One region of the Petrocella sp. genome, then DNA from elsewhere that is predicted to be linked to it. Evidence: a T-box and tRNA genes for the amino acid it is inferred to sense, from the RefSeq annotation. Region 1 holds a T-box; the other holds one or more tRNA genes.
What was found. The T-box of region 1 lies ahead of AC6F8J_RS11090 (glycine--tRNA ligase). A T-box ahead of a tRNA ligase gene usually reads a tRNA of that ligase, here a tRNA-Gly.

Region 1 (4,424 bases):
CAAATCAACCGCAATTTTAAGAGCTGCTTGAGCTGTTCTTTTACCATTACGTGTTTGTAAGAAATAAAGCACTTTATCTTCAATTGTAAATTCCATATCTTGCATATCTTTATAATGATTTTCAAGCTTAGTAGCAAGTCTCATGAATTCTGCATATGCTTCTGGCATATCATTTTCAAGTCTTGTGATAGGCTCTGGCGTTCTGATACCGGCAACAACGTCTTCACCTTGAGCATTTAATAAATACTCACCGTAAATACCACGTTCACCAGTTGATGGGTTTCTTGTAAAGGCAACACCTGTACCGGATGTATCACCCATATTACCAAATACCATAGATTGAACATTAACTGCTGTTCCCCAGCTACCTGGAATATCATGCATTCTTCTATAAATCACTGCTCTTTCATTGTTCCATGAATCAAATACCGCATCAATTGCCGCCATAAGTTGTTCTACTGGCTTTTGTGGGAATTCTGTACCTTCATGTTTAACATATAAAGCTTTGAAAGCTTCTACAACTTCTTTAAGGTCGTCTGCTGACAACTCTAAGTCGTTTTCAAATCCTTTGGACTCTTTGATTTCATCAAGAACACGCTCAAATTGTGATTTTGGAAGTCCCTTAACCACGTCTGAGAACATCTGAATAAATCTTCTGTATGAATCATACGCAAATCTTGGATTGCCTGTTGCTACTGCAAATCCTTCAACTGATACATCATTAAGACCTAAATTAAGTACCGTATCCATCATACCAGGCATAGATGCTCTCGCACCAGAACGTACAGATACTAATAATGGTTTGTTATTATCACCAAAAGTCTTTCCGGTGATTTCTTCAAGTTTTGCCAAAGATGCTCTGATTTCAGCCTTGATCTCGTCTGTAATCTTCCTTCCATCTTCATAGTACTTGATACAGGCTTCTGTTGAAACTGTAAATCCTTGAGGGATTGGAAGTCCTAATTTAGTCATTTCAGCAAGATTCGCACCTTTACCACCTAATAGGTTTTTCATGGACCCATCTGCTTCACTGAACATATAAACAAACTTTTTGCTCATTCTTTGTCCTCCTAAATAAATTTAATTGTCAACGTTTCAGGTTGTCTCAAACTACCAAAAAATCAAAACCACCCTAATCCGTTGCGTTTATTGTAAACAGGGTTGGCCTGTTTTCACACACATATATATAAGGGCAAAATCACATCTTTTGCCCTTATATATTATAACACAACAAGACAAAATGTGTACCCTAAATTCCCATTTTTTATAGTTCCTTGAAGCTATTTAAGGATTTTAACGAAAAGTAAAACATTTTCGTTAAATTTTTGTCTATTTTATATAGTTTGTATATATCTTGATTTTATTTCATACTGTAAACCTACTAAAAATCAAATTTATTATGAAAATATTCCAAGAGCTCACTGATTTTTACGCGTTCCTGTTCCATTGAGTCTCTATGACGGATGGTTACAGATTGATCTTCATTCGAGTCAAAATCATAAGTTATACAAAAGGGTGTTCCAATTTCGTCTTGACGTCTGTAGCGTTTACCAATACTTTGACGATCATCAAATTCCACATTGTAATATTTGCTAAGCAAGTCCATAACCTTTTGAGCATCATCATTGAGTTTTTTAGACAGTGGTAAAATGGCCATCTGCATCGGCGCAAGTGCCGGATGGAATCTTAAAACTGTTCTGATTTCACCGTTCTCTAAGGTCTCTTCGTCATAGGCTTCACATAAAAAAGCCAGCGTCACACGGTCAGCCCCAAGCGAAGGCTCTACACAATAAGGTACATATTTTTCATTGGCTTCTTGATCAAAGTAAGTCAAATCCTGACCGGAATGTTCTTGATGACGTGTTAAGTCAAAATCCGTTCTTGAGGCAATACCCCATAACTCACCCCAGCCAAAGGGAAATAAGAATTCAATGTCACTTGTAGCATTAGAATAATGAGATAATTCTTCAGGGCTATGGTCTCTAACGCGCATATGGTCTTTGGTCATACCAAGTTCCTCTAACCAGTTGACACAAAAAGCTTTCCAATAAGAGAACCATTCGATATCCGTTCCTGGCTTACAGAAAAACTCTAATTCCATCTGCTCAAATTCTCTCGTTCTAAATGTAAAATTACCTGGTGTTATTTCATTTCTAAACGATTTTCCAACTTGTGCAATACCAAACGGCACTTTCTTTCTGGACGTTCTTTGTACATTTTTGAAGTTAACAAAAATACCTTGAGCCGTCTCAGGACGTAAATACACTGTATTTCTGGCATCTTCTGTTACACCTTGGAAGGTCTTGAACATCAAATTAAACTGTCTAATGTCTGTAAAGTCATGTTTACCACAGGAAGGACAATCTATGTTATTGTCCTCTATGTAAGCTTTCATTGCTTCATTAGACCATGAATCTACAGGATCTTCAATGATAATGCCTTGAGTTTCCATGTAATCTTCAATCATTTTGTCTGCTCGGAAACGTTCTTTACATGCTTTACAATCCATCAATGGGTCATTAAACCCACCTACATGACCTGAAGCAACCCAAGCTTGTGGGTTCATCAATATGGCACAATCGACACCCACATTGTAAGGACTTTCTTTGACAAACTTCTGCCACCAAGCCTTCTTTACATTGTTCTTTAGCTCTACACCAAGAGGTCCATAGTCCCATGTGTTGGCTAACCCACCGTATATCTCTGATCCAGGATAGACAAATCCTCTTGCTTTTGCCAATGCTACAATTTTTTCCATTGTTTTTTCCATGATTATCACCCTTTCAGCTTTCATATATAGATGTTAAGATATTAAAAAAACACCCTGCCATCCCTAGTCATAAGGGACGAAAGCATGTCACTTCCGCGGTTCCACCCTAATTGGTAAAATACCCACTCATCATCAATGCACTCCTAAGCACCATTCCTCTTATAGTTCCTATTCGGCTTTCACCACCCCGAACTCGCTTAAAAAACCAATTTAAGAGTACTCCTCTTATTCATCATGCTATCTTATACTCGATTGTTATGAATATATCATAGGAATGTCAGACTGTCAAGAAGAACCAAGAACAAAGGAAAAGACACAGACCAGGTATGTTCCGGGTCTGATCTGTGTCTTTGTTATAAACGACTTTAACTTTTATTTGTGTTTTATAATCCTATTATCCAGTGCTTTTGGTTTTCCAAGTATTTCTTTTAAAAGTATCGCCTTCCTTAGCTCCTTCTTTGTCAGACTTTTTACTTCTTTTTTAAGGCTTCTCATATCCACGCCTCCTAGATTTCCTTGTCACTTTCACCAATAGACTCTCTCATACCTGTATCCGCCTGAATGTTTTTTAGATTATAATAATCCATCACACCAATATTGCCTTTTCTAAATGCCTCCGCTATAGCAAGGGGCACCTGCGCTTCAGCTTCAACCACTTTCGCCTTCATTTCTTCAACCAAAGCTTTCATTTCTTGTTCTCTCGCGATGGCAAAAACTCGTCGTTCTTCAGCTTTTGCTTGAGCGATTTGTTTATCTGCTTCTGCTTGTTCTGCTTGAAGCCTTGCACCAATATTTTTACCCAAATCAATATCTGCAATATCTATCGAAAGGATTTCAAATGCGGTTCCAGAGTCCAGGCCTTTATTTAAGACCCGTTCAGAAATCATATCCGGGTTTTCTAGAACTTCTTTGTGACTTTCACTTGAACCGACTGTGGTGACAATACCTTCACCAACCCTTGCGATAATGGTTTCTTCACCTGCACCACCTACTAATCGATCAAGGTTGGCTCGTACCGTTACTTTTGCCAACGCTTTGACCTCAATACCGTTTTTTGCAACTGCTACGACCAAAGGTGTTTCGATTACCTTAGGGGTAACACTCATTTTTACCGCTTCAAGTACATCACGACCTGCCAAATCAATAGCGGCTGCCCGTTCAAAAGTCAGATCTAATTTAGCCCTGTGCGCTGCTATTAGAGCGTCTACAACACGACCAACTTTTCCGCCTGCTAGCAAATGAGATTCTAGCTGATTAATATCCACATCTATATTTGCTTTTACCGCTCGAATCAAAGGCAATACAATTAGATTCGGCTTTACACGACGTAGCTTCATACCTATTAAGCCAGCTATACTGACCTTGACATTGGATGAAATAGCGGCAATCCACAATCTTACCGGAATAACGCTAAAAAACAAAGCCAAAAACAGTACCACCAAAGAAACTATGAGTAACATACCAATGGGTTGTTCCATATCAATACCTCCTATTCTATACTTTTAACAAAGATTTTTTTGCCTTCCATTTCTGATATTATAATTTTAGAACCTTTTGTAATAAAACTACCTTTTGTTAATACATCTAACTCCAAGCCAACAAATACGCCTTTACCAGAAGGTCTAAGTGAGGTTAAAGCGACACCTTTTTTGCC
Region 2 (4,424 bases), on a different contig from region 1:
ATAAAAAAAGTATAAAGGATTAAATAAGATGACATTTCGTAGCTTGTTTTGTGATATAGATGAGAATGGAGATTTAGATAAATCAAAGATTTCTCTTGGTAGAGTAATGCTTTGGATTGCATTTGGATATGCGACTCATTTTTGGTTTTTTCATCCTATTGCTGAGTTTCCAGAAACTTTGTATTGGTTCATAAGTATTATGATAGGCTATAATTTTTTTAAAAAAGGAATGCCTATTTTTGAAAGATTTTTAACAATTAAAAAATAGTTATTAGGTATTTCCTAGTAGCATGAAAAAAGTCTTGGATAAAAATTAATAGCCCTATAGTCTAATTGGTAAGGCAGCACCCTTTGAAGGTGCCATACTAAGGTATTTATTGGTTCGAGTCCAATTAGGGCTTCCATAGTTTAACTTTAATTTTAAAAAAAAATCTCGTGGCCTATCCTATAGTCTAGTAGCCTTTGACGCAAAGCATTATAGTGAAGCAAAAAATATGACCTGAATTAACAGGTATCGCTAGTGAGACTCTGCTAGAATGAGAAAAATATTTTAAAGGATAAATACATGAGACAAGTATGGATGTGTAATTTTTGTAGAGCTTCATTTGATGATCCGAATAATACAATTATTCATGAAAAATCTTGTGTATTTAATCCAGAAATGAAAAAATGTTATACATGTGCTTTTTATAAAGATATGGGATTTAAATTGTTAGACTATGCATGTGATAATGATTTAGTTTCATTCGATGAGTATTTTAAGATAAATGAAGATAATCTTGAATGTAATAAGTGGATTATAGAAAAGAAATAAGTCTTGTTATCCGAGTTGGTTTCAGGAGACAGTCTGCAAAACTGTAAACGTGGGTTCAAGTCCCTCACAAGACTCCAATAATAATAATAATAATAATAATAATAATCTGTTTAATAAAGGATATTAAAGATGGCTATTGGACCAGAAGTAGCAAAAGAAAAATTTCAAAAACATTTGGTTAATGAAGCAAATGCTATTGAACTTATCCTTGATGAAGCTCTTATAAAAGATAATGAAATTAAAAATCAAAATACTGTTGAAATTACTTTAAGCAGAGAGATTCCTTTATATCTTAAAAAGATAATCAAAGATAAATATATTTTAACTGGATGGAAAAAAGTAGAAATAACAAATAGTTCTGAAAATAATGAAAAAGCTGGACTATGCTTAATTAAACTAACTTTTTAAAAATTAATAAAAAATATAGGGATATAGTTCAGTTGAAAGAACGCAGCTCTGATAAAGCTGAGGTCGTTGGTTTAATTCCAACTATCCCTACCAAAATCTTGTATCGTCTAAGAATTGGCAGGCTCTCTTAGTTATAACTTAGATTCAAAAGATATTGTAGATTCGACAATATTATATCTGTAGATGTATCTAAACTTTTAAAGATAAACAGTGGACCGTCATTGAAAGTTGGAAAGCTGATAGGATAATGTGCATACCTGTAAAAGATATTCTTAGTAAGCAAATCTCTTCTGAAAGATGTGAAAAGATAATGCAAGAATTTCTTTCTGAAGGATATAGTGTTAGAAAATTTGATCCAGTGGGGCAAGATGATATTGGTGCAGGATGTGGTCAACTATGGTTCACGCAAGAGTGGATGAAAGCAGGAAAATGAAAAGAGTATTTATTAGTTTACCATTTAAGCATATTGATAAGAACTTTGCTCTTGCAAGACTTCAAAACGCTGAATATTATTTTATAAAGCTTTTACATAACGGAATATGTCCAGTTTCTCCAATCGTAGCAGGAATCCATCTTTCTGAAAAATATGGTGTTTCTGCAAAGTTTGAATATTGGGATGACTATTGTGTTGAAGAGTTAAAAACATGTGATGAAGTTCATGTTTTAATGTTATATGGATGGGAAACATCAGTAGAAGTAAAAAAGGAATTGGAATTAGCAAGAGATCGCAATATCCCAATAGCTTATATTCCACTTGAAGAAATATAATAATAGATAGGAAGCAAAAGATCCTTGTTATGGAATCTATTTTTCTATAGATGAATTAATTTCTGGAGATTAATATGGACTGTTTTATATGCTCAAAGTGTAAGGAATATACAATGTTGGTTGAGGGGGAAGAAGATTTAAGCTTATGTTGCAATGAAAGAATTCTTACCCCATCTAATATAGCAAATCAAATTGAATTTCTAATAGAAAATGAAAGAGATAGTTTATGTTTGAAACTATAAAAAAAGATTGGTTTGCTGCTCGTAAATTAGCAGCTGGAGATTATGAATTTGTTCGTAAGGCAAATATTCTTGGTCTTTTAAAGTCTGATATTGAACGCATTGTTAAAGATGATGGTCAGAGGTCTATTACCGATGAAGATTGCATTACTGCAATTAAGAAACTTCTTAAAGGTATTAATGTTACAATTGAAGCTCTTGAAAGTCAAAGAAAAGATGCCTCAATTCAATATCTTGAAAAAACTATTCTTGAAGATTTTCTTCCTAAGCAATTGACTAAAAAAGAAATTCTTGCTATTTGTACTATTGCTAAAGTTTATGGGGCAAAGACGATGGGTGATTATATGAAATATTTCAAAGAGAACTTTTCTGGGCAATATGATGGAAAGTTAGCTTCAGGAGTTATTAAAGAATGGATCAACCAGTAAAAAACTATGGGACAAATAGTGATCGTGCATGGACTGATGAATGCAGTAAAAACCTATATGGGAATAGGCATCATATATGGAATGCCTCTCCAAGAACTGTAAAGTCTATTACCGATTATACTTGTTTCCTTTGTGGAGCAAAGACAAGTTGTGATTCCTCAGATTGATAACTATATTAAAGAATGCAGGTATAACTTAGAGCTAGAGTTTTATAAGAAGTTATGTTATAAAAATTAATGCGAGATTGGTATATGGTTTGTGCCTTAGCCTTCCAAGCTAAAGAAAAGGGTTAGAGTCCCTTATCTCGCTCCAAATTTTATCTCTTTATTAACATATCTAGATACTTTCTAGAGGAGAGGTAAAATATGAAAAAAAATATAATAATTATTGATGATTCAATTACAATAAGAGTAATGTTAATAGATACGTTAAAAAAAGATTATAATGTTTTTGATTTTGAAAATGGTCAAGATGCATTAATCTTTTTAAAAACTAATCGTGTTGATTTAGTTATAACTGATTTGCATATGCCTAAGATTGATGGATATACTTTAATTAAAGAAATAAAAAAATTACATAAATTTATACCTTGCATTCTTCTTACAAGTGACGGTGGAGCTGAAGCAATTCAACAATCAAAACTTGCTGGAGCTGCTACATTCTTAACAAAACCATTTAAAGAAGATCAATTAAGAAAAATTTTAAGGATGATAATCTAATGGCAATTTGGGCATCTAAAACAATTAATGAGCTTCCTGAGATTGAACTAGTTCGATGGACTATTATTGAGGTTGATAAAGAAGGTGGAAATCGTCATTTTATAGGATGGAATCAAACTGAATTTGGCGGTAGAGTTAGTTCTAAGATTGTTGAATTTGATAAAGATACAATGACTGGAAAGACTAACTCAGGTAGAATCTATAAGCTAATTGGGAGAAATGGAAATGACCATGATGCTGCTTATGTATTAAGCTTCTGGCTTGCACGTAATAATATTCAATACTTTAAGGATATCTCTTTAGATATCTAGTAGCTAATTATGAGTTGGATTAAAGACATTTATGAAGTTTCAAAGGATTCAGAACTGGCAGAGAAAAATGGGCCTTCTTTAAAAAATAGATAAAATATGCGCTCGTGGCGTAATTGGCAGCCGCGTCAGACTTAGGATCTGGTGCTGAAAAGCATGGGAGTTCGAATCTCCCCGAGCGTACCAATCCTTAATGAGAAAGGAAAGATTATATGTGTTTCTTTAAAGATGCAATAAAAGTAGAAAAAGTTTTAAGATCTTGTACTACAACTCATCATTATATGGCTGCAACTAAAATGCTAGAGCTTTTTAAAGAAAAATATAAAAAAGAAATTTATAAAGAAAAGAAAACTAATAAACATAATATGTATTTGGCCCTATTAGAAGTTGAGAAAGAGATATTTAAATCTTTCTGCTTATCCTCATCCATATAAACTTCATTCCTTGCTACATTACATCCAGATAAAGGATTTATTTGCTAAGAATTAAAGAAATTGTCCATTTAGTTAAAGCCCCTATATATGGAGATAAAAAATTATGGCTGGAACATGTAAAGCAAATGGTCGTCAAAGTAGCAAAACTAAGGCGAATAATAAAAATGGAAAAACACTTGAAAAGACTCGCACAACCCGTAAGCACAAAGTTAATAAAATTAAACGTCATCTTAAGCGCTATGGCGCTACTGGCAACGATAAAGTTGCATTGGCTGCACTTGATAGACAAGAAAAGTCTTAAGTAGC

Region 2: it has a tRNA-Gly gene. The T-box ahead of AC6F8J_RS11090 (glycine--tRNA ligase) is inferred to sense a tRNA for this amino acid. The anticodon was not compared.

The regions. Positions count from the first base shown of each region.
Region 1 is NZ_JCBCDA010000102.1:91,871-96,294, reverse strand. It holds gene ppdK (pyruvate, phosphate dikinase) at 1-1,059, opposite strand, end outside; gene AC6F8J_RS11090 (glycine--tRNA ligase) at 1,382-2,770, opposite strand; T-box leader at 2,840-3,012, opposite strand; gene AC6F8J_RS11085 (hypothetical protein) at 3,143-3,265, opposite strand; gene floA (flotillin-like protein FloA) at 3,277-4,248, opposite strand; gene AC6F8J_RS11075 (NfeD family protein) at 4,260-4,424, opposite strand, start outside.
Region 2 is NZ_JCBCDA010000069.1:5,814-10,237, reverse strand. It holds gene AC6F8J_RS08040 (hypothetical protein) at 1-4, shown strand, start outside; gene AC6F8J_RS08035 (hypothetical protein) at 29-268, shown strand; tRNA gene AC6F8J_RS08030 (tRNA-Gln) at 319-404, shown strand; gene AC6F8J_RS08025 (hypothetical protein) at 566-814, shown strand; tRNA gene AC6F8J_RS08020 (tRNA-Cys) at 815-891, shown strand; gene AC6F8J_RS08015 (hypothetical protein) at 944-1,222, shown strand; tRNA gene AC6F8J_RS08010 (tRNA-Ile) at 1,240-1,315, shown strand; gene AC6F8J_RS08005 (DUF1937 family protein) at 1,619-1,990, shown strand; gene AC6F8J_RS08000 (GatB/YqeY domain-containing protein) at 2,217-2,657, shown strand; tRNA gene AC6F8J_RS07995 (tRNA-Gly) at 2,896-2,969, shown strand; gene AC6F8J_RS07990 (response regulator) at 3,023-3,376, shown strand; gene AC6F8J_RS07985 (hypothetical protein) at 3,376-3,687, shown strand; tRNA gene AC6F8J_RS07980 (tRNA-Leu) at 3,786-3,870, shown strand; gene AC6F8J_RS07975 (hypothetical protein) at 3,897-4,118, shown strand; gene AC6F8J_RS07970 (hypothetical protein) at 4,222-4,419, shown strand.